Regions from separate parts of the Streptomyces sp. NPDC058796 genome, predicted to be linked through region 1. Evidence: riboswitches for the same ligand, from Rfam matches in the RefSeq annotation. Region 1 holds a riboswitch; each other region holds the start of a gene.

Region 1 (7,878 bases):
CCGACAGCTCGCTGCGGAGCAGTCCGAAGGTCCACAGCGGGTTCGGGGTGCGCACCGGCCGCCGCCGCGTCTCAGCTTGCGACATCGAAGCCCTCCCCGGTCAGCGCCACGAACGCGTCCTCCAGCGACGCCCGTTCCACGCTGAAGCCGCGGACCCGGACGCCGGCCGTGACCAGGGCGGCGTTCAGGTCGGCGAGGTCGCGGTCGGGTGGTTCCGCCGTCACCCGGTCCTCGGCGACGACCACGTCACCGGCCCCCTGCTCCTTCAGCACCCGGGCCGCCTCCCCCGCGTCCGGCGTGGTCACCACCAGCCGGCCGCGGGCCCCGGCCGACAGGTCGGCGACCGGGCCCTGGGTGATCAGCCGTCCCCGCGCCATCACGGCGGCGTGGGTGCAGACCTGCTCGATCTCGTCCAGCAGGTGGGAGGAGAGGAAGACCGTGGTGCCGTCGGAGGCGAGTTCGCGCACCAGTGTGCGGATCTCGCGCATGCCCTGGGGGTCGAGTCCGTTGGTGGGCTCGTCCAGGACGAGCAGGCGGCGCGGCTGGAGCAGCGCCGCGGCGAGTCCGAGGCGCTGCTTCATGCCGAGCGAGTACGCCTTCGCCTTCTTGCCGGCGGCCGCCGCGAGGCCCACCCGGTCCAGCGCGGCGGCGACGCGTTCACGCCGGGTGCGGGGGTCGGCGGTCGGGTCGGCGGAGTCGTAGCGCAGCAGGTTGTCGCGACCGGAGAGGAAGCCGTACAGGGCCGGGCCCTCGATGAGGGCGCCGACCTGGGGCAGTACGGCGCGGGCGTCGCGCGGCACGGGTCTCCCCAGTACGGCGGCGGTGCCCGAGGTGGGCTCGATCAGGCCCATCAGCATGCGGATGGTGGTGGTCTTGCCGGAGCCGTTGGGGCCGAGGAAGCCGAAGACGCTGCCCGCCGGGACGGTCAGGTCGAGACCGTCCACGGCGAGCTGTCCGCCGCGGTAGCGCTTGGTGAGGGCGCGGGTGGCGATGACGGCGTCGTCCCCGCTCCCGCGCTCCGGGTGCTCCGGGTGCTCCGGCTCCGTGGCGGACGGTTCGGCCATCGGCTCCCTCTCCTCGTCGTTCCTGCTCCGGGCCGGTGGCTACCGCGCCGCGTCGGCCGCCTTCACCAGCGCCTCCTTGGTGACGGCGCCGGCGTAGACCTTGCCGTCGTCCGTGATCAGGGCGTTGACCAAGCGGGTCTTGAAGACCGTGCCGGAGCCGAAGTCGCCCTTGACCTGGTCGCCGAAGGAGCCGAGGAAGCCGCCGAGGTCGCCGCCGGCGGAGGCCGTGGGCAGGCCCTGGCCGCCGGTGTCGAAGGTGGCGATGGAGTTCCAGCCCTCGCCGATGACCTCCAGGCCGTCCAGCTCGCCGGCCACGTCGGCGCCGGACGCCTCGCGCCCGTGCTCCGGCGCCCCGGCCATCTCGTCGCCCTCGGTGACCTTCGCGCCCTTGGGCGGGGTGAAGTCGAAGGTCGACGCGTCCGGCTTCGCGAAGCTGACCCGGGTGAAGCCGGCGTCCACGACAGCGGCGCCGCCGCTCGCCGGGGTGAGCGTGAACTTCAGCGGCATGCCGGTCTTCGCGTCCACCGCGATGCTGACGGCGCCGACCGTGGAGCCCTCCTGCTTGGGCTTGATCACCAGTCGGTACGCGTCCCGGCCGGCCACCTGCGCGGTGCCGTCGACGGTGACGGAGGTGGTGTCGTCGACCGCCTTGAGCGCCTGGTCGGCGAAGTCCTTCGGCGTGGCAGGCAGGTCCTTCTCCGGCGTCGCCTGCTTCTCCGGCTGCCCGGCCGTCTCGGACGTGGTCGAGTGGTAGACCTCGTTGGACGCGCTGTCGTAGCCCCAGACGTCCTTGCCGTCGTGGATCAGGCTGTACTCGGCGGCGTTCTCCAGCAGGGAGATCTTCTGCCGGTCGGGGCCGTCCGCCGCGACCCGCAGCGTGTGGGTGCCGGACACCAGCTCGGTGAGCTTGGCCGACGGGTCGGCGGCGGAGCCGCCTTCCTCACCGGCCGCACCCGGCGTGCCGGACATACCAGACATCAAACCACTTTCCAGGCCACCGAGATTCGGCAGGCCCAGATCCGTGGTGATCTTCACCGTGCCGGACAGCTGCTCGACGTCCGACTTGGCGATCTTCTCTATGAGCTGTTCCGCCGTGATCTTCGGGAGGTCCGGGTCCCCGGAGTCGGCGATCGCGGGGACGAGCCCGATCGTCGCGGCCGCCACCCCCATCACCGCGACCGGGACGACGTAGCGCGCGGCCTTGCGCCGTCCGGCGCGCGAGCCCTCGCCCTCCCCGGCGGTCCTGTTGTCGTCGGAATCGATCGGTGCCATCTGTGCCCTACCTCCGTCGTCGGCGGCGGCTGTATCGCGACCTCGCACTCGTCGTCTCACCCGTGAGCCGCCATTCTCACCCGAATCGGTGAGGATTGGTGTTTTCCGTGGTGTCCATCTGACCAAAACCGCCGGGGAGAAGCGTCAGACCGCGGGCTCAACTCCGCGTACTCCTGCGGGATGACACGGACGGGTGGCAGCTCCCCCAGCCAGTAGGGGACGGGGTGCGCCCACGACGTGGGGCAGGACACCGGCCGTACGGTCAGCCGGCCCGGTGCACCACGGCGTCGCACAGCTCCACCAGCGCGGACTTCGCCTCGCACTCCCGCAGCGGGGCCAGTGCCGCCCGGGCTTCCCTGGCGTACCGGACGGTGTCCTTGCGCGCCTGTTCCAGCGCGGGGTGGGCGCGCAGCAGGCGCAGCGCCTCGGCGTGCCGGGCGTCGTCACTCAGGTCGGAGTCGAGCAGCTCGGACAGCGCGATGTCCTCGGCCAGCCCCAGCCGCTCCGCGCGCTCGCGCAGCCGCAGCACCGGCAGGGTCGGGATGCCCTCGCGCAGGTCGGTGCCGGGCGTCTTGCCGGACTCGTGGGAGTCGGAGGCGATGTCCAGGACGTCGTCCGCGAGCTGGAAGGCGACGCCGAGCCGCTCGCCGTACTGGGTGAGCACGTCGACGACCGTCTCGTCGGCACCGGACATCATCGCGCCGAACCGGCAGGAGACGGCCACCAGCGACCCCGTCTTGCCGCCCAGCACGTCCAGGTAGTGGTCGACCGGGTCACGCCCGTCCTGCGGCCCGGCCGTCTCGAGGATCTGGCCGGTGACCAGCCGCTCGAACGCCAGGGCCTGCACGCGGACCGCCTCGGGACCGAGGTCGGCGAGGATCTGGGAGGCGCGGGCGAAGAGGAAGTCGCCGGTGAGGACGGCCACCGAGTTCCCCCAGCGGGTGTTCGCGCTGGGCACCCCGCGCCGCACGGCGGCCTCGTCCATCACGTCGTCGTGGTACAGGGTGGCGAGGTGGGTCAGCTCGACGACGACGGCCGAGGGCACGATGCCGGGGGCGTAGGGGTCGCCGAACTGGGCCGAGAGCATCACCAGCAGTGGCCGGAACCGTTTGCCGCCGGCCCGCACCAGGTGCTGGGCGGCCTCCGTGATGAAGGGCACCTCGCTTTTGGTTGCCTCAAGCAACCCTTCCTCGACCGCGACCAATCCGGCCTGGACATCGGCTTCCAGAGCCTGGTCCCGCACGCTCAGCCCGAACGGCCCGACGACGGTCACGAGGGGTCTCCTGTCTGCTGGTGTCTACTGGCGATTACCTGGTTTGTCGATAGGTCGCTGCCACCACTCAAGTCAGCGTATCCGGTCACGTTTCGATCACCGCTAGCGCCCACCGTTACAGGCCGGTCGGTATCAGATCATGCGCGGTATGTTTTTGATCAGGCGATATGAGCAGATATCGATCGACATCCTCGAGGCCGAAAGCCGCCACCGAAGATCACATCACCCCTCCCAACGGCCCGCACTCCGAGTACGTCACCCACTCGCCCCCCTCCGACACGAACGCATGCCCGCACGACGCGCTCGCGAACACCGGAGAGCACGGAGGCCGAACACGGAGCCCATCCGACGGCGCCCCGGACCGGCCGCCCGTCCAACCCGAAGCCCTCCCAACCTGCGGACGATTGACTCGCACTTGAGTCGAATGCCCGATTTGCCGCTCTTGTTGAGGCCGGTGAGTTGGCTCACTTCACGCCACCCGCAGGCAACCCGGCAGCCGACTGCGCCCTCCCTTTGCCCCGCAAGCGAGTTGAGGCTTGGCGGCCGCAAAGGATCAAGCACCCCAAATGCCCCAGACCAAGGTCAACAGGCGCGTTGGGTGATTCCTGCACTTGTTCCGGACATGTGCTCTCGCATACGTTCCCGGCCTGTCGGGCGGACGCCGAATCCTGCCACCGCCCGGACGCACAGTCATCCGCCAACACACTCGCCGGCAGGAGCGGGGGACCCAGGTAAGTCGCCGTGCCGGTCACCACCGGAACGGCTCGGGGTGAAGCCGTGCCCGTCAGGGCCCGGCCGGGCACCTCCCCGCCCGAACCCGACAGCTCACCTCGCAGGCGTAAGGAGAGGGACTCAGCATGTCTGCCAACGGTCAGAACCGTCACGCCCGCACCAGCCGCCTCGCCCGGAAGCTCGCCGTGGCCGGCACCGGCGCCGCGGTGCTCGCCCTGCCGCTCATCGGTGCCACCAGCGCCTCCGCGGCCACCCCGGCCGCGGCGCCGGCCGCCGCCACCGCCACGACGACGTACTCGAACACCCTCGACGGCTGGATCCGGGAATCGCTGGACATCATGGCCCAGCACGGCATCCCCGGCTCGTACGAGGGCATCCACCGCAACATCATGCGGGAGTCGTCCGGCAACCCGCTCGCCATCAACAACTGGGACATCAACGCCGTCAACGGCACCCCGTCCAAGGGCCTGCTCCAGGTGATCGACCCGACCTTCCAGGCGTACCACGTCGAGGGCACCTCCTGGGACCCGTACGACCCGGTCGCCAACATCACCGCCGCCTGCAACTACGCGGCCGACCGCTACGGCTCGATCGACAACGTCTTCGGCGCGTACTGAGCCGTACCGGGGCGCTTGCCGAGCCTCGTCAAGAGGTACTGAAGATCCGTTCGAGGACGACGGCCACGCCGTCGTCCTCGTTCGTCGTGGTGACCTCGTCGGCGACCGCCTTGAGTTCGGGGTGGGCGCCGGCCATGGCGACGCCGTGGGCCGCCCAGTGGAACATGGGGATGTCGTTGGGCATGTCCCCGAAGGCGATCGTCCGCCGCCGGCTCACCCCCAGGCGCTCGGCGGCCAGCGCGAGGCCGGTCGCCTTGGTGATGCCGCACGGCTGGAGCTCCACCGTCCCCGGCCCCGACATGGTGACCGTGGCGAGGGAGCCGACCACCGCGCGCGCCGTCGCCGCCAACTCGTCGTCGGACAGGTCGGGGTGGCGCAGCAGCACCTTGCTGATCGGCGTGGCCCACAGTTCGTCGCGCCGGTCGACGCGCACCGCGGGCAGCGTCGGGTGGGGCATCAGGTACCCGGGCTCGATGAGGGTGAGGCCGTCGACGCCGTCCTGATCGGCCGCGGCGTACACCTGCCCGACCTCCGCCTCGATCTTGCCGAGCGCTGTTTCGGCCAGTTCCCGGTCCAGGGTGACCGACCAGAGCATCCGGTGCGCGCCCGCGTCGTACACCTGCGCGCCCTGTCCGCACACCGCGAGTCCCGTGCAGCCGAGGCGGTCCAGGAGGGTGCGCACCCGGGGCGCCGGCCGCCCCGTCACCACCAGGTGCCGCGCACCGGCGCCGGCCACCCGGGCCAGCGCGGCCAGCGACCGGTCGGAGACGGTGTCGTCGCCGCGGAGCAGCGTGCCGTCGAGGTCGGTGGCGACGAGTGAATATGCGGTGCGGTCCATGATCAGAGAATACGGACGCGGCACGTGCCCGACTCACCCGCGACCGCTTCCGGACCGCTTCCGAACGAGGACGCAGCGAGTACGTCCGAGTACGCACGACGACGCCCGATCGTGTCCGAAACCTGGCACATCATCGGCTAAAGCCGGTTAAAGGCCTGTGCACCGGTTGGCAACAAGATGGTCCGCTACCTACCGGCCGGGCGGCCCCGGAGGTACCTTCCTTGTGTCCAGGGGGGACTTGATCGGGGGGTCGGGTTGAACAGCGGACGTGTGCGTGTGCTCAGGCCGGAGGAACTGGGCGAGGGGGAACGGGAACGCTGGCGCGAGCTGCGCGCCAAGTCGACGGCGCCACGCAATCCGTTCATGGAACCGGAGTTCACCGACGTCGTGGGCCGGGTACGGCCGCGGGCGCGGGTGGCGGTGGTGTACGACGGCGGCGAGGCGGCGGGTTTCCTGCCGCACGAGCGCGGGCCCCTGGGACAGGGCCGCGCGATCGGGCTCGGGGTGTCGGACTGCCAGGGCGCGGTGCTGCGCCAGGACCTCGCCCCGGACACCCGCCAACTGCTGCGGGCCTGCTCCCTGTCCAGCTTCGCCTTCGACAACCTGGAGGCGGACCAGGGACTGTTCGTACCGCACGCCGCCGAGCAGCACACCACCTACGTCATCGACGTGGAGCAGGGGTACGCGGCGTACGAGAGCGCGCTGCGCGCGCGGTCACCGAAGTTCCTGAAGACCACCCTCGCCAAGGAGCGCCGGCTCGGCCGCCAGGTCGGGGACGTGCGCTTCGTCTTCGACGAGCGTGACCCGGCCGCGCTGCGCACCCTCATGGGCTGGAAGTCGGCGCAGTACCGCAGGACGGGGCGCCGGGACCGGTTCGCCCAGGAGTGGATCACCCGGCTCGTCGGGCGGCTGGCCGGGACCCGGGCGCCGGAGTGCACGGGCACGCTGTCCGTGCTCTACGCCGGCGGACGGCCGATGGCCGCCCACTTCGGGCTGCGCTCGGCGACGGTCCTGGCGTGCTGGTTCCCGGCGTACGACCCGGACTTCGCCAAGTACTCGCCGGGGCTGATCCTGCACCTGCGGATGGCCGAGGCCGCCGCCTTTGAGGGCATCTGCGTGCTCGACATGGGGCGGGGCCCGGCGGAGTACAAGGACTCGCTGAAGACCGGCGAACTGCCCGTGTACGAGGGCGCGGCGACACGTCCGGGAGCGGGCGCCGCGCTGCACTGGCTCGGCCGGGAACCGGTCCGCCGCGCGCACGGCTTCGTGCGCGAGAGGCCGCGGCTGGCGTCGCTGGCGGTGCGGACGCTGCGGGTCGCGGCCCGGCTGCGCCGGTCGTGACGACGGTCAGGACGGTCGGGACGACGGTCAGGACGAAGAGCGGCACCGAGGGCAACCACGAGGGGGTGGGCGCATGGCCGGTGGACGGCGTGCGCGGCAGGAGACACGGCGGGAGATCGAGCAGTTCCTGAGCATCGGGCCGGTGCAGGTCGCCGAGCTGGATCTGCCCGCCGCCCGGGGACCGGCGGGGGCGGGGGGCACGGGCACTGCGGACACGGAAGGCGCTGAGCTGAGACCGGGGCCGGGCAGCGCGCCGGTCACGTCCGGTTCGGTGTTCGTACTCGTGAGACGTGCGGGACAGCCCGTCGGCACCCTTCTCGGGCAAGTGCCCGCCGGTGCCGATCCCGTGGCGGTGCTGGCCGGGCTCGCCCGGGAGCTGCCCGCGCCGGCGCGCCCGGAGCCGTTGCCCGCGCCCCCTCCCGCCGGCGTCGTGATCGCCACCCGCGAACGCGCGGGCCAACTGGCCCGCGCCCTGGACTCGCTGCTCGCCCAGGACCACCCGGACTTCGAGATCGTCGTCGTCGACAACGCGCCCGTCACCCAGGAGACCCGGGAACTGGTCGAGCGGAAGTACGGCGAGCGGGTGCGGTACGTGTGCGAACCGGTGCCGGGACTCGCCATCGCGCACAACCGGGGCCTGGCGGCCGTACGCGGCCAGGTGGTCGCCTTCACCGACGACGACGTGGTCGCCGACCCGCGCTGGCTCACCGAACTGACCGCGCCCTTCGCCACCGACCCGGA
Region 2 (7,878 bases), on a different contig from region 1:
GCGCCGCGCGAAGCGCTTCCACGGGCCCGTACTGGTCCACTGCCTCACGGAGAAGGGCCGTGGCTACGAGCCCGCCCTGCGCGACGAGGCGGACCACTTCCACACCGTCGGCGCCATGGACCCGCTGACCTGCGCGCCGCTGACGCCCTCCGGCGCGCCTTCCTGGACCTCGGTGTTCGGCGAGGAGATCGTGCGGATCGGCGAGGAGCGCGACGACGTCGTGGCGATCACCGCGGCCATGCTCCACCCGGTCGGCCTCGGCCCCTTCGCCGAGCGGTTCCCCGACCGGGTCTGGGACGTCGGCATCGCCGAGCAGCACGCCGCCGTCTCCGCGGCCGGGCTTGCCACCGGCGGCCTCCACCCGGTCGTCGCCGTCTACGCCACCTTCCTCAACCGCGCCTTCGACCAGCTCCTGATGGACGTCGCCCTGCACCGCTGCGGCGTCACCTTCGTCCTGGACCGCGCAGGCGTCACCGGCGCGGACGGACCCTCGCACAACGGCATGTGGGACATGTCCGTCCTCCAGGTCGTCCCGGGACTGCGCATCGCCGCGCCCCGCGACGCGGACCAACTCCGCGCCCAGTTGCGCGAAGCGGTCGCCGTCGACGACGCGCCGACCCTGGTGCGCTTCCCCAAGGAGTCCGTCGGTCCCGCCGTACCGGCCGTCGACCGGATCGGCGGCATGGACGTCCTGCACGCCACCGGCCGTCCCGGGGTGCTGCTCGTGGCCGTCGGAGTGATGGCGCCCGTATGCCTCCGGGCCGCCGAGCTGCTCGAAGCCCGCGGCATCGGCTGCACCGTCGTCGACCCGCGCTGGGTCAAACCCGTCGACCCGGCGCTCGCGCCCCTGGCCGCCCGGCACCGCCTGGTGGCCGTCGTCGAGGACAACAGCCGTGCCGCCGGGGTCGGTTCGGCGGTGGCTCTGGCGCTCGGGGACGCCGAGGTCGACGTACCCGTGCGCCGCTTCGGCATCCCCGAGCAGTTCCTCGCGCACGCCAAGCGCGCCGAGGTGCTCGCCGACATCGGTCTCACCCCGGTCGAGATCGCCGGCCGGATCAGCGCGAGCCTGGCCGTCGCCGGACAGACCGGACACGGCCCGATCGCCACGCCAGTGCAAGGAGAGAACTGAATGACCAAGGAGTTCGACCTCACCGCGCTCCTGGCCGAGCGCGGAGCCGAGCGGTACGAGCTGCACGCCAGGTACCTCAACCACCAGCAGCCGCGCATGCTGCGCACCATCGGCTTCGACAAGGTCTACGAGCGGGCCGAGGGCGCACACTTCTGGGACGCGGACGGCAACGACTACCTGGACATGCTCGCCGGGTTCGCGGTGATGGGCCTGGGCCGCCACCACCCCGTCGTCCGCAAGGCACTGCACGACGTCCTCGACGCCTCGCTCGCCGACCTGACCCGCTTCGACTGCCCGCCGCTGCCCGGACTGCTGGCCGAGAAGCTGCTCTCCTACAGCCCTCACCTGGACCGCGTCTTCTTCGGCAACAGCGGCACCGAGGCGGTGGAGACCGCGCTCAAGTTCGCCCGGTACGCGACCGGCAGGCCGAGGGTCCTGTACTGCGCGCATGCCTTCCACGGGCTGACCACCGGCTCGCTCTCCGTCAACGGCGAGGACGGCTTCCGCAACGGCTTCGCACCGCTGCTGCCCGACACCCCCGTACCGCTCGGCGATGTGGACGCCCTGGCACGGGAGCTGAAGAAGGGTGACGTGGCCGCGCTGATCGTGGAGCCCATCCAGGGCAAGGGCGTGCACGAGGCCCCGCCCGGCTACCTGCGCGCCGCCCAGGAGCTGCTGCACCGGCACAAGGCCCTGCTGATCGCCGACGAGGTGCAGACGGGGCTGGGCCGGACCGGGAAGTTCTACGCCTTCCAGCACGAGGACGGCGTGGAACCCGACCTGGTGTGCGTCGCCAAGGCGCTGTCCGGCGGGTACGTGCCGGTGGGCGCGACGCTGGGCAAGGACTGGATCTTCCAGAAGGTGTACTCCTCGATGGACCGGGTGCAGGTCCACTCGGCCAGCTTCGGGTCCAACGCGCAGGCCATGGCGGCCGGGCTCGCGGTGCTGTCGGTGATGGAGAACGAGGAGATCGTCGCGAACGCCGCCGCGGTCGGTGAGCGGCTGAAGTCCCGGCTCGCGGAGCTGGTGGACCGCTACGAACTGCTCGCCGACGTCCGCGGCCGGGGGCTGATGATCGGCATCGAGTTCGGCCGGCCCCGGTCCCTCAAGCTGCGCAGTCGCTGGACGATGCTCCAGGCGGCCCGGAGGGGACTCTTCGCCCAGATGGTCGTGGTGCCGTTGCTGCAGCGTCACCACATCCTGACCCAGGTATCCGGCGACCACCTGGAGGTGATCAAGCTGATCCCGCCCCTGATCATCGACACGGCGGACGCGGACCGCTTCGTCGACGCCTTCACCGAGGTGATGGAGGACGCGCACAGCGGCGGCGGCCTGATGTGGGACTTCGGGAAGACACTGGTCAAGCAGGCGGTCGCCAACCGCTAGGGGGACCAGGGAGGGAGCGCTTCCCGCGCCTTTGCCTCACAGGCAAGAAAATTGCCCGGCGGGCAAAACTGGGGCTCAATGGGAGGCATGACCTCCCACGAGACCGGGCCGCCGGCGCCGGAGTCGCCGGCACTCCAGTCGTCGACGGACGCGGTGTCCGTCGTCGCGCCGCAGCTGCGCGCCCTGCGGCGCCGGGCCGCCCTCACCCTGGAGGCGGCGGCCCGTGCCGCCGGACTCTCGCCCGCGCACCTCTCCCGGCTGGAGACCGGGCAGCGCCAGCCTTCCCTGCCGATGCTCCTGTCCCTCGCCCGTGTCTACGGTACGACCGTCTCGGAACTGCTCGGCGAGACGGCCGCGGACCGGGACGCGGTCGTGCGGGCCGACGCAATGGAGCCGAGCTTCGCCGGCGGCTGGACCTACTGGCAGGCCGGTGGGGCCGGCCGCGGTATGCAGGCCCTGCGTGTGCACGTGCCGCACGGCTCCCAGGGCGACATCGTCCGGGTGCACCCCGGTGAGGAGTGGATCCACGTCCTGCGGGGCCGGCTGCGGCTCCGGCTCGGGGACGCGGTATACCGGCTCGGTGCGGGCGACAGCGCCCACTTCGACTCGCTGACCCCGCACCGCATCGCCGCTCAGGACGCCGACGGGGTCGAGCTCCTCTTCGTCCACACGCTGCTCCAGAGCCCGACGGCGGCGCTGTGCCTGGGCCCGGCCGCCGCGCCGGGCCACCCCTTCCCTGGAGAGACATCATGAACATGCAGGACAAGTGGCCGCGCGCGGTCTGGGTGCGGCTCTTCATCTACCTCGTCGTGGGGCATGTGCTGGCAGCCTTCATCTACCTGCTCTTCGAGGTGGGTGCCAACAGCGGATGAGCCGCCGGCTCAGTCCAGCATCCGCTCGCGCAGCCGGTCGCGGGTCTGCGGAGTGATCCGCAGGCCCTTCTCCAGGTAGGGGTCGACGCCGCCCCAGGTCTGCTCGACCGTCTCGAAGGCCGCCGCCAGGTACTCGGCGCGGGCGTCGAAGAGAGGGCTGAGCAGCTCCATGACCTCGGGGGAGTAGGCGGAGGCGGCGGTGCTGCTGCGGCGCACCTTGTAGCGGCGGTGCGTGGCGTTCGACTTCAGGTAGTCCTCGACGACGGCGTCGCGCTCGACACCGAGGGCGAGCAGCGTGATCGCGATCGACAGGCCCGCACGGTCCTTGCCGGCCGCGCAGTGCATCAGGGCGGGGACGCTGTCCTCGGCGAGCGCGTGCAGCACCCGGGAGTGCTCCGCCGTGCGCTCCTTGATGATCATGCGGTACGAGTCGATCATCCGCTGGGCGCCCTTGCCGTCCGCGAGGATCTCGCGCAGCTGGTCGAGGTCGCCGTCGCGGACCATCTTCCAGAACTCGGCGCCGTCGGCCGGGTCGCTCAGCGGCAGGTTCACATTGCGCACGCCCGGCAGCTCGACGTCGGGGCCGTCGAGCTTCTGGTCGGCGGCGTTGCGGAAGTCGAAGATCGTGTGCAGGCCCAGCGAGGACAGGAACGCGGCGTCCTCCCCGGTGGCGTGCGCGAGGTGGCCGCTGCGGAACAGCACCCCCTGCCGCACCCTCCGTCCGTCCACGGTCGGCAGTCCGCCCACGTCGCGGAAGTTGCGCACCCCGGCCAGCTCGGGTTCGGTCGACGGCACCTGCTGCGTCACGGGGGCTCCTCCCACTCCGCTCCGCCGGCGCCGCTCGCCGACGGGTGTCACTCGACGATACGGCACGGTGCGGAGGCGCAGGGGTGAAGTGAACCGACTGTGCCGCTTCCGGGCTTTCTGTCCGAAATAGTGCCTTAATCCCAACTCGCTCTGGAATAAAAGAGGCTAAGGGGGAGGCGCGTGAGCAGCGTCATATCCGTGACGGTGCGTTGCTCGTCATGTTCACGTAATTCAGCCGGTTTTCATGGCCGTTCGCGAGAAACGGCGCCACAGGAATCGACGGAGTGTGACGGGCGTTCCCGGTAATGGATCAACCGGAACACCCGTCGAGGGAACCCCTCGCTTGTCCCTGTGCGTCTTGGTCCCTTACGTTCACCACCGATCCGGACGGACGCCTAATCCTGCCGCCGACCGGAGCCCGCATTCATCCACCACCCGTACACGGCAGGAGCGGGGGACCCACAGGTACGACCGCCTGTTCCGGTTCCCGGAACGGCTTGGGGTTAAGCCGCGTCTCGGCGCGGCCGGGCATCTCCAGCCCGAACCCGACAGCTCACCTCGCAGGCGCCGGAGAGGAATTCGTCATGCCCGCGAAGGGTAAGCACCGTCGTACCAAGGCCATGCGCCTGACCCGTGCCATCGCCGTCGCCGGAACCGGCGGCGCCGCGCTCGCGCTCCCGCTGATGGGTGCCGCCGGCGCCCAGGCCGCTCCCGCCCAGTCCGTTTCCGAGCAGGCCGTGCAGTCCGCTCCGGCGTCGGCCCAGAAGGCCGCCGCCGAGAAGAACTCCGACTCGCGCACGTACACCGTGCGCAGCGGTGACTACCTCTCGAAGATCGCCGACGAGCAGGACGTCGACGGCGGCTGGAAGAAGCTCTACGCGGACAACCGCGAGGCCGTCGGGTCCGACCCGTCGCTGATCCACCCCGGCCTGGAGCTCACGCTCGGCGGGCAGGCCGCCAAGTCCGAGCAGCCCGCCGCCGAGCAGCCCGCGGCCGAGAAGCCCGCCAAGACCGAGAAGTCGTCCTCCGGGAAGACCGAGTCGGCCGAGGCCGGGAAGTCCTCCGACGCCGCGAAGGCCTCCTCCTCGGACTCCGGCTCCTCCGGCACGAGCACCCAGTCCGCCGGCACCGCCAGCGGCTTCACCTCGCCGGTCCCGAGCGGCACCATCGGCACCCCGTACCACCAGACGGGCAGCATGTGGTCCAGCGGCTACCACACCGGCACCGACTTCGTCGTCCCGACCGGCACCTCGCTCAAGGCCGTCGGCGCGGGCACCGTCGTCTCCGCCGGCTGGGGCGGCGCCTACGGCAACCAGGTCGTCATCCGGCTCGCCGACGGCCACTACGCCCAGTACGCCCACCTGTCCTCCCTCTCCGTCTCGGCCGGTCAGTCCGTGACGGCGGGTCAGCAGGTCGGCCTGTCGGGTGCCACCGGCAACGTGACCGGCCCGCACCTGCACTTCGAGATCCGCACCACCCCGGACTACGGATCGGACGTGGACCCGATCGCGTACCTGCGCTCGCACGGCGTCTCTCTCTGACGACCGTTCGGCGCGGCCCGCGCCACCGAAGGCCGGACCCCGATCCCCGGGTCCGGCCTTCGGCGTATTCCTGAATTGGTGAACACTTTAGGCGTGGTGTTTCTCACCGCCCGTCAACCCCTTCCTACGGTCGCGTAGGTCACATTCCGAGGTGAATGATGGGTCGATGTGGCAGACGATTCGAAGAGTGACAGCAGAGCAGTGATCGGGTCGTACGTGGCGGTGGGGGACAGCTTCACCGAGGGCGTCGGCGACCCCGGCCCCGACGGGGCGTTCGTCGGCTGGGCCGACCGGTTCGCCGTACTGCTCGCGGACCGGCGCCCCGAGGGCGACTTCACGTACACGAACCTCGCCGTACGCGGCAGGCTGCTCGACCAGATCGTGGCCGAGCAGGTGCCCCGGGCCGTCGAACTCGCGCCGGACCTGGTCTCGTTCTGCGCCGGCGGCAACGACATCATCCGGCCCGGCACCGACCCCGACGAGGTGGCCGAGCGGTTCGAGCGGGCGGTGGCCGCGCTGACCGCCGCCGCGGGCACCGTCCTGGTGACGACCGGATTCGACACCCGCGGGGTGCCCGTCCTCAAGCACCTGCGCGGCAAGATCGCCACGTACAACGGACACGTCCGCGCCGTCGCCGACCGCTACGGCTGCCCCGTGCTCGACCTGTGGTCGCTGCGCACCGTCCAGGACCGCAGGGCGTGGGACGCCGACCGGTTGCACCTGTCGCCGGAGGGCCACACGCGAGTGGCACTGCGCGCGGGCCAGGTCCTCGGCCTGCCCGTCCCCGCCGACCCGGACCAGCCCTGGCCGCCGCTGCCGCCCCGCGGCACCCTGGACGTCCGGCGGGACGACGTGCACTGGGCCCGCGAGTACCTGGTGCCGTGGATCGGACGCCGGCTGCGCGGCGAGTCCTCGGGCGACCACGTGATGGCCAAGGGGACGCTGTCCGCGGACGACATCAAGATGCGGATCGCGTCGGTGGCCTGACGGAGCCGTTCAGCCGTCAGCCCCTAGCCGCGGGGCCCCGTCAGTGCCTCCCGGTCCAGGCCCAGCTCCCGCGCGAGCGCCTCGTCCGTCCACTCGCGGGCCCTGGCCCGGGGCACCGTGCCCGCGTACGACGTCAGCTGCACCGCCAGCCCGTCGAGGAAGGCGGTCAGACGCAGGGCGGCGCCGTCGGGATCCGCGCACCGGAACTCCCCGGCGGCCACGCCCTCGGCGATGACCCCGGAGAGCGCCGCCTTCCACTGCCGGTCCAGGTCCCGGGCGACCTCCCGCAGCGCGGGTTCGCGCAGCGCCGCCGCCCAGCCCTCGATCCACAGCCGCCAGCCCTTGGCCTGCCCGGTCGGGGCGTACCACCGCACCGCCGCCCGCAGCCGGCGCAGCGCCGACGTGCGCCGGCCGAGCAGCTTGCGCAGGCGCGCGAGATCGTCCCGGGCGGCGTGTGTGAACGCGGCGGCGACGAGCTTCTCCTTCGTGGAGAAGTGGTAGAGCACCAGCGCGTTGCTGACCCCGAGCGCGGCGGCCACGTCGGCGATCCGTAACGCCGCCACGCCCCGCGCCGATATCTGCTCCACGGCCGCACGCAGCAGCTCCTCGCGCCGCTGCGCCACACTCAACCGGACTCTCCCCACGCCCGTCACCCTATACAGCTGCCCGGACCTGCGGCGACAGCCGCCGGGAGGCTCAGTCCGACGTCGCGGTGGCGGCCGCGTCCGTGGGCCTCGCGCCGGGTACCTCGCACGAGTCCTTGAAGCCCTGGCTGGTCAGATCGAGCGCCGCGTTGATGCGGGAGCGCAGGTTCTCGACGGCGACCATGGCCGTCAGCTCCACGAACGCCGGCTCGCCCAGCGCCGATCGCAGCCGGGCGGCGAGTCCGTCGCCGACCGTCGGCGGCGTCGCCGTCATCGCCTCGGCGTACTCCATGACGTCCCGCTCCAGCGGCGTGTAGGCGTCGCTGTCCCGCCACACCGGCACGTCGTGGAGCTTGCGCCGGTCCATGCCGCGCTCGGCGTTCTCCCAGTATCCGAAGTCCATGCACCACGAGCAGCCGATCGAGGCGGCCGAGGCCATCACGGCGAGCGCCTTCAGGTCGGAGTCCAGCTTCTTCCACTTGGCGACGGACTGCTCGAAGCGCAGGTCGCCC
Region 3 (7,878 bases), on a different contig from region 1:
GCGTCTACTTCCCCGACCCCTGGCCCAAGAAGCGGCACCACAAGCGCCGCCTGATCCAGCCGGAGTTCCTGACCCTCGCCGCGACCCGGCTCGCACCGGGGGCCGTCCTGCACTGCGCCACCGACTGGGAGCCGTACGCCGAGCAGATGCTCGAGGTGCTCACCGCGCACCCCGACTTCGAGAACACCGCGCCCGGCGGCGGATTCGCGCCGCGTCCGGCCCACCGGCCGCTGACCCGTTTCGAGGGCCAGGGACTGGACAAGGGTCATGTGGTGAACGACTTGCTCTTCCGCCGCGTACCGCACCCCGAACGGCGAGCACCGCGTATCGCGCCGTGACCAGCGTCAGAGCAGCCCCCACCGGTTAGGGTCCATGCCGTGGCCACCTGTCCCCCGTATCCGACGAATCCGCCGCGCCCGCACTGGTGGCAGCGCGCCTGGGTGCGCTACGGGGCAGTGGCCACGTTGCTGGCGATATCCGGCCTGGTGATCCTGGCCCTGGTGCGAGAACAGACCGGCACCCACGGCTTCCTGGTCGGACTCGGCCTCGCGGTGCTGCCCGTGCCGCTGCTCATAGCCGCGTTCCGCTGGCTGGACCGGGTCGAGCCCGGACCCTGGCGGAACCTGCTGTTCTGCTTCGCCTGGGGCGCCTGCGCCGCCGCTCTGATAGCGATCATCGCCAACAGCTTCGCGACGAGATGGATCGCCACGGCGACCGCCGACCCGGCCGGGGCCGACACCCTGGGCGCCACGGTCATAGCGCCCGTCGTCGAGGAGTCCGCCAAGGCCGCCGCCGTCCTCCTGGTCTTCCTCTTCCGCAGGCGGGACTTCACCGGCATCGTCGACGGCGTGGTCGTCGCCGGCGTCACCGCCACCGGCTTCGCCTTCACCGAGAACATCCTCTACCTGGGCAACGCCTTCGGCACCGACCAGCTCACCGGCGACAGCGGCTTCGCCTCCGTCACCGCCGCGACCTTCTTCGTCCGCGTCGTGATGTCGCCCTTCGCCCACCCGCTGTTCACCGTGCTCACCGGCATCGGCTTCGGCATCGCCGCCCTCTCCACCGGCCGGCACCGCCTGCGCCGCGCCCTGCTCCCGCTGGCCGGTCTGCTGCTCGCGATGGGCATGCACGCGCTGTGGAACGGTTCGGCCGCGTTCGGCGAGTACGGCTTCTTCGCCGTGTACGGGGCGTTCATGGTGCCCTGCTTCGGCCTGCTGACCTGGCTGGTGATCTGGACCCGCCAGCGCGAACTGCGCACCGTGCGCGACGAGCTGCCCGCGTACGTACTGGCCGGCTGGCTGGCCCCGGCGGAGCCGTACGCGCTCGGCTCGATGCACGCCCGCCGCCTCGCCCGGCAGTACGCCCGCCGGCACGCCGGGAAACCGGCCGCTCGGGCGGTGGCGCAGTACGAGGCGTACGCGACCTCGCTGGCGTTCCTGCGACAGCGGGGGCGAAAGGGCCGCGCGGGCGCCGACTTCGCCGTACGGGAACGGGAACTGCTGGGCGCCCTGTGGCAACGCCGCGAGGTGGCGCGCCCGGCGCTGGACCACGCGGCCCGCGCCACGGCTCCCCCGCCCGTCGCCCCCTGGCCCGGATACGGGGTGCCCGGATACGGAGTGCCCGGAGCGCCCGGGATGTACGGCGCCCACATCGGTTGCACCACGTACGGACATGCGGGCCCCTGGGCTCCGGCCCTCGCGGCGGCCCCGGCCCCCGCCCCGACGCCGTACCCCATGCCCGCCCGGCCCCCGTACCCGTACGCGCCGTACTCCCAGCCCCACCCCCACCGGCCGTAGCCTGCCTCAGGCCGACGCCTCCGTCAGCCGCCGGGTCTCGTCCTCCGTCAGGGTCAGCTCCGCCGCCTCCAGCAGCGCCGGCAGCTGCTCCACCGTGCGCGCGGACGCGATCGGCGCGGCCACCGTCGGCTGTGCGGCCAGCCAGGCCAGGGCGACCGTGGCGACGGGCGCGGAGTGGGTCTCGGCGATCTCGTCCAGGACCGCGAGGACCCGCTGCCCGCGCTCGCTCTCCAGGTGCTTGGCGGCGCCGCCCGCGCGCGGACTGTCGACCCTCGCGCCGGGCCGGTACTTCCCGGTGAGGAATCCGGACGCCAGGGCGTAGTAGGGAACGGCGGCCAGCCCGGCCCGCTCGGCGAGGTCGCGCAGTCCGCCCTCGTAGGTGTCGCGCGAGACCAGGTTGTAGTGGGGCTGGAGTGCCACGTACCGGGCGAGGCCCTCGCGGTCGGAGAAGTCCAGGGAGGCGGCGAGCCGCTCGGCGGAGATGTTGGAGGCGGCGATGTGCCGCACCTTGCCCGCCCGCACCAGTTCGTCGAGCGCGCCGATGATCTCCTCGACCGGCACCTCGGGCTTGTCGAAGTGGGTGTAGTAGAGGTCGATGTGGTCGGTGCCCAGGCGGCGCAGCGAGGCGTCGGCGGCCGCCTTGATGTTCGCGGCGCTCAGTCCCGGGTACTCGGGGTGCTGGCTGACCTTGGTGGCGAGGACGACGTCGTCACGGTTGCCGCGGGCCGCGAACCACCGGCCGAGGACGGTCTCGGACTCACCGCCGCTGTTGCCGTCGACCCACGCGGAGTAGGAGTCGGCGGTGTCGACGAAGTTGCCGCCCGCCGCGGTGTAGGCGTCGAGGACGGCGAAGGAGGTGTCCTGGTCGGCGGTCCAGCCGAAGACGTTGCCGCCGAGGGCGAGGGGGAAGACCTCCAGGTCGGAGGAGCCGAGCTTGCGCAGAGAAGTCATGTAGCGCGTCAACGAGCCCGACGGTCCCCGGGATTCCGGCAGCGGGGCAAAGATCCCGCAAACCGGCAGCCCTGACGTCGGGGGGTCGCCGTCAGGACCGCCGGGGATCAGGAGTGACGATCGGCGTGTGCGGAGTGGTTCAGGGCGTGAGGCCCTTGCTCTGCAGCCATGCCATCGGGTCGAGGCTGCCGCCGCCGGCCGTGTGGACTTCCATGTGGAGGTGGGCGCCGGTGACGTTGCCGGTGGCACCGACGCGGCCGATGACGTCGCCGGTGGTGACCTTCTGGCCGACGCTGACGTTGATCGAGGACTGGTGGGCGTACCAGATCTCGGTGCCGTCGTCGAGGGTGAGCACGGTCTTGTAGCCGTACGACCCGTCCCAGCCGGCCGACGTGATCGTGCCGCTGTGCACCGCCTTGAGCAGCGTGCCCGTGGGGGCGGCGAAGTCGAGTCCGGTGTGGTGGCCGGAGGACCAGTAGGGGCCCGCCTGCCCGAAGGTGGAGGAGATCGTGTACGAGGAGGTGGGCAGCGTGTACTGCTTGGCCAGCTTCGCGAGCCGCTCGGCCTCGGCCTTCTTCGCGGCTTCCTCCTCGGCCTTCTTCTTGGCGGCGGCGGCCTTGGCCTCGGCCTCCTCAGCCGCCTTGGCGGCGGCTTCCGCGGCCTTCTTCTCGGCGGCGGCCGCGGCCTCGGCGGCGGCCTTGCTCTCGACCTGGGCCTGCTGCTGCTCGGCCTGCGCCATGATCCGCGCGCGCAGCGACTCGCCGGCGTCGGCGGTGCTCTCCTCGCCGGTGCCGGCGGAGGCGGCGGCGATGCCGCTGAGCGGGGTGGCGGAACCCTCGGGCTCGGGCTCCTCGTCGGTGATGAGCGAGCCGACGTTCGGCAGGTCCGGCATGGAGATGGACACCGGCGGCTTGCCGGTCTGCGCGCTGGCCATGCCGCCCGCGCCGACGGCGGCTATGACACCGACGCCCAGGACGGTGGAGCTGCGGGCGAGGCCGCCGCGCTGCTTGGCGACGCGGTGCCGGCCGCGCACGGGGCGGATGGACTCCGCGGTGGGGTTCCACTCCTCCCAGGGGCCCTCTTCGGCGCGGTGGACGTCGTAGCCGAAGGTGTCGGTGTCGTGCCCGCTGGGCACGGACGGGGCCTCGGGGGCAGGCCGGTTGGACGCCACGTGGGCGTACTCCTTTCCTTCCTTTCGCCTACCGGGTTAGCTGACGGGTTCGGAGCAGGAAGGTCTCCTACGCGCGTATATCCGCCGTGCCTGGCACGGCGTCATACGCCCGATTCACCCCAAGTGGTGGTTCCCCGGTTCCCTTGCGGGATTCGGCGCGTGCGCACGGAGCCGCCTTCTGTGACGGCTGGGACGACCGCGCTGCGTTATCGAACGTTAATAGACGGGGGCCTCTGATTCCAAGCCGTTCCGCTTGATCATTAAGGAGACCCGGGTGGACACACGCCTCACGGGCGATGAAATCCGGGCGAGTTGACCCCCCTTCAGCGCCCCTTCGGCACCACTTCCCGCAAGCACCACACCTGATGGTGTGTCAGTTGTTATGCGGAGGGCGCTCGCTCCATCACGGGCCGTGATCAGGGTCGTCGCACGGCGAGCAGAGCCATGTCGTCGGCCATGCCGCCCCCGGAGTGCCTGCGCACGTCCTCGGCGAGGGTGCCGAGCAGTTCTTCCGGGTGCCGGAAGACGCAGCCGGCCAGCCGCTCGTGCGGGTCGTAGAACTCGCCCCGGTCGTCGCGGGCCTCCGACAGTCCGTCGGTGTACAGCAGCAGCGTGGCCCCGCCGGGGAACGGGGCCTCCTCCGCCCGGTCGGGCCACACGCCGAGTTCCCCCATCCCGAGCGGCAGCGCCGACTCCCGGGCGGGCAGGAGGCGCAGGGTGCCGTCGGCGTAGAGCAGCAGCGGTGGCGGATGCCCCCGGTTGAGGACGCGGACGACTCCGTCGCCGTGCGGGAGTTCGGCGAGCACGGCGGTGGTGAAACCCTCGAAGGCGTCCAGCCCGTCGCGCCGGGTGCCCTCGCGGGCCAGCGCACGCTCCAGCCGCTGGGCCACCGCCTCCAGCGTCGCCTCCTGTTCGGCGGCCTCCCGGAACGCGCCGATCACCACGGCGACGGCGGCGACCGCGCCCATGCCCTTGCCCCGCACGTCACCGACGATGAGCCGGATGCCGCGCGGGCTGTCCTGCACCGCGTACAGGTCGCCGCCGATGAACGCGTCGGCCTGCGCCGCCTCGTAGCAGGCGGCGATCTCGAAGCCGCCGATCCGCTCGGCGGGTTCCGGCAGCACGGCCCGCTGGGCGGCCTCGGCGATCTCGCGGACGGAGACGAGCCGCTCGCCGGTGCGGCGCACGAAGGCGTTGACGAGGACGGCGAGCGCGGCCACCGTCGTGATGGTGATCAGCTCCGTGAGGGAGTCGACGTAGTGGATGACCTCCTTGCTCAGCTGGAGCCCGATGACGGCGGCGACCACGGCGGCACTCGTGAGCACCGTGCCGCGCCGCGAGTAGACCGCGGCGGCGACCAGGGGCGCGGCCGTGTAGAGGGGGCCCGCGGTGAAGTAGCGGGGGGTGAAGATGTCGTACAGGACGGCGACGACGATCAGCAGGACGGGCAGTGCGCGTACGAGCACTCGCCCGTACGGGGTCCGGCGGTGCGGCTCGGCCTCGGCTGGCAGTACCTCGGCGGTGCCGCCCAGTCCGGGGTCGGGCACGGGATCACCGGGGAGTCGGCCGCCGGCCCTGGCGTACGCCCCCTCGTCGTCCACGTCACCTGGCCGCACCACTCGTCTCCCGCCACCCCGCACTCCACACCGCTTGCCGTCCCGTCCTCCAGGCTTCCCGGAGCGGGGGCGGGCGGCGAGCGGTGCGGGCCGAGCGGGTGAACGCGCGGACGCACGGATGCAGAGGTGTGCGCCGGACGCACCGAAGGCCGGAACCCTTTCGGATTCCGGCCTTCGGCCTTCAGTAGCGGGGACAGGATTTGAACCTGCGACCTCTGGGTTATGAGCCCAGCGAGCTACCGAGCTGCTCCACCCCGCGTCGTTGTGTTCACCACTGTACGTCATCCCGGGGGCGGAATGCACATCCGTATCTCTCTACCCCTCCAGGTGACGGTTCGGAGCCTTCGCCCGCTCCTCGTACTCCGGCAGTACGACGACGGCGGCGCCCCCGCCGACGAGCACACCGCTGCCGTCCGCCCCCGGCACGAAGGTGTCCGGCTCCCGCCAGGCCGTGACCACGCGGCGCATCCCCGCGTCGAGGATCAGCCGGGCGCACGGGGCCGGCCGGGAGGCGCGGCGGGCGCACGGCTCCAGGCTGGAGTACACGGTGGCCGTCGCCAGCCGCGGATCGTCCGGGTCGGTCTTGGCCAGCGCGGCCTCCTCCGCGTGCACCACGGCGTCCCCGCGCTCCCTGGAGTACCCCCGCGCCAGCTCCGTGCCGTCGGCGGCGACCACGACCGCCCCCACACTGAACGCCGTCTCCGACGCCGGGCACAGCTCGGCCAGCTCGCAGGCGAGCGCCAGCCAGTGCCGGTCGGCGGCCGTGACCCGGTCGCCGGTGCCGGGCGCCGTCGGCAGGTACCGCGTCAGTACGACGTCCTCGATGCGCCGCGCCTCCACCAGCCTGAGCCGCCCGCTCTGGTACCCGCCGGGCCCGAACAGCCGGGGCGCGGCCGGGTCGCCCACGAGGAGCGGCGCGAGCACGAGCTGCAGCTCGTCGGCGAGCTCCTGCCGCAGCAGCCGGCTGTGCACGGTCCCCCCGCCCTCGACCATGAGCCGCCTCACCCCCCGCCGGTCGTGCAGGTACTCCAGCGCCACCCGCCAGTCGAGCACGGCGCCGAACGGCACGACGTCGGCGGCGATCCCGAGCGCGTGGGCCCGCCGGGCGCCCTCGTCCGTGGTCAGCAGCACCTTCTCCCCGCCCGTGTGCCAGAACCGGGCCGCCGGGTCCAGCTCGCCGGTGGCGCTGACGGTGACCTTCAGGGGGTACTCCGCCCGCCCCGCCGCGACCCGGGCGGCCCGCCGCTCGGCGGAGTTCACCAGCAACCGCGGATTGTCGGCCCGGATCGTTCCGGCCCCGACGAGGATCGCGTCGACCGACGCCCGCACCTCGTCGACCCGGTCGAAGTCGGCGGGCGAGGAGAGCAGGAGCCGTTCGGGACCGGTGTCGTCCAGGTAGCCGTCCAGGGAGACGGCGGCGGAGAGGAGGACGTGGGGAAGGGGCATGGGGCGTACTCCGGGGGCGGACTGGTGTGGCGGGCCTCGATCATCGCCACTCCCACAATGATCTGCGACGGTCAGCCGAGGTTGTCGAGGTAGCGGCCGGGGTCGGCCGGCTCCGCCGGTGCGGGGCGGGCGTCGTACCCGGCGGTGGCCCGGTCCTCGAGGCAGCCGTCGGACCTCACGGGCTGGCCGAACCACCACCGGTCGAGGGCGGCCTGTCCCACGCGGCGCTCTGGGGTCACCGGCTGCCCCAGGTACCAGCCCGCGACGAAGACGCCGTAGACCACGGCGGCGCCGAGGCGGCGCGGGGTGACCCTGCGGGGGCGGAGACCAAACCCGGCCAACATGGGGGGAGTTGTACGCACGCCGAGGGCCTCTGCAGCTGGATGACGGTGCTGCATGACAAAGACCCCAGCTCGTTCACTCTGTGAGCTGGGGTCCGGCCAGTAGGCCCTGTGGGACTCGAACCCACAACCAATGGATTAAAAGTCCACTGCTCTGCCAATTGAGCTAAGGGCCCAGGGGTGCCGCACGGTGTTGCGTGATGTTGCCATACCGAGCATAGCCCGACGCGGCCGGGACTCCGATCGGGTATCCGGGTCCCGGCCGCGTCGCGCGCGCCGTGCGGCGCCGTGTTACGGGTCCACCGGCTCCGGTGCGTTCGCGCGGGCCGCCACACGGGCCCGGGTGCGTTCGTGGTCGGGGTTGAGGAACCAGTGGCGGGCCGAGGCCACCCACCAGGTCGCGGCGAAGCCGAGGACGACCAGGACGGCGATCGGCGCGTAGTTGAAGGTCTCCCAGGTGACCGGCGAGACCTGCGGCAGCATGAACAGGACCGTGATGACGCAGACCCACGCCACCGCGACCACGCCCACCGCCTGCGACCAGCGGCCCAGGTGCC

What was found. A riboswitch is a leader RNA that binds a small molecule or an ion and turns the genes downstream of it on or off. The one in region 1 is predicted to bind cyclic di-AMP.
Region 2: it holds a riboswitch for cyclic di-AMP, as region 1 does, so the genes downstream of both, ACFW47_RS14740 (peptidoglycan DD-metalloendopeptidase family protein) here and ACFW47_RS06040 (transglycosylase SLT domain-containing protein) in region 1, are expected to answer to the same signal.
Region 3: it holds a riboswitch for cyclic di-AMP, as region 1 does, so the genes downstream of both, ACFW47_RS08695 (M23 family metallopeptidase) here and ACFW47_RS06040 (transglycosylase SLT domain-containing protein) in region 1, are expected to answer to the same signal.

What each region holds. Positions count from the first base shown of each region.
Region 1 is NZ_JBHYOP010000002.1:177,778-185,655, reverse strand. It holds gene ACFW47_RS06060 (ABC transporter permease) at 1-85, opposite strand, end outside; gene ACFW47_RS06055 (ATP-binding cassette domain-containing protein) at 72-1,064, opposite strand; gene ACFW47_RS06050 (outer membrane lipoprotein carrier protein LolA) at 1,104-2,336, opposite strand; gene ACFW47_RS06045 (polyprenyl synthetase family protein) at 2,599-3,609, opposite strand; cyclic di-AMP (ydaO/yuaA leader) riboswitch at 4,295-4,462, shown strand; gene ACFW47_RS06040 (transglycosylase SLT domain-containing protein) at 4,467-4,958, shown strand; gene ACFW47_RS06035 (HAD family hydrolase) at 4,987-5,796, opposite strand; gene ACFW47_RS06030 (GNAT family N-acetyltransferase) at 6,073-7,137, shown strand; gene ACFW47_RS06025 (glycosyltransferase) at 7,211-7,878, shown strand, end outside.
Region 2 is NZ_JBHYOP010000005.1:108,520-116,397, reverse strand. It holds gene dxs (1-deoxy-D-xylulose-5-phosphate synthase) at 1-1,129, shown strand, start outside; gene ACFW47_RS14760 (aspartate aminotransferase family protein) at 1,130-2,515, shown strand; gene ACFW47_RS14755 (helix-turn-helix domain-containing protein) at 2,603-3,268, shown strand; gene ACFW47_RS14750 (DUF6126 family protein) at 3,271-3,387, shown strand; gene ACFW47_RS14745 (tyrosine-protein phosphatase) at 3,397-4,194, opposite strand; cyclic di-AMP (ydaO/yuaA leader) riboswitch at 4,617-4,774, shown strand; gene ACFW47_RS14740 (peptidoglycan DD-metalloendopeptidase family protein) at 4,779-5,735, shown strand; gene ACFW47_RS14735 (SGNH/GDSL hydrolase family protein) at 5,937-6,722, shown strand; gene ACFW47_RS14730 (TetR/AcrR family transcriptional regulator) at 6,746-7,366, opposite strand; gene ACFW47_RS14725 (carboxymuconolactone decarboxylase family protein) at 7,419-7,878, opposite strand, start outside.
Region 3 is NZ_JBHYOP010000003.1:15,840-23,717, forward strand. It holds gene trmB (tRNA (guanosine(46)-N7)-methyltransferase TrmB) at 1-338, shown strand, start outside; gene ACFW47_RS08685 (PrsW family intramembrane metalloprotease) at 378-1,796, shown strand; gene ACFW47_RS08690 (aldo/keto reductase) at 1,803-2,747, opposite strand; gene ACFW47_RS08695 (M23 family metallopeptidase) at 2,887-3,918, opposite strand; cyclic di-AMP (ydaO/yuaA leader) riboswitch at 3,930-4,086, opposite strand; gene ACFW47_RS08700 (PP2C family protein-serine/threonine phosphatase) at 4,335-5,519, opposite strand; tRNA gene ACFW47_RS08705 (tRNA-Met) at 5,720-5,793, opposite strand; gene ACFW47_RS08710 (dihydrofolate reductase family protein) at 5,850-6,980, opposite strand; partial or broken gene ACFW47_RS08715 (hypothetical protein) at 7,058-7,324, opposite strand; tRNA gene ACFW47_RS08720 (tRNA-Lys) at 7,425-7,497, opposite strand; gene ACFW47_RS08725 (amino acid permease) at 7,613-7,878, opposite strand, start outside.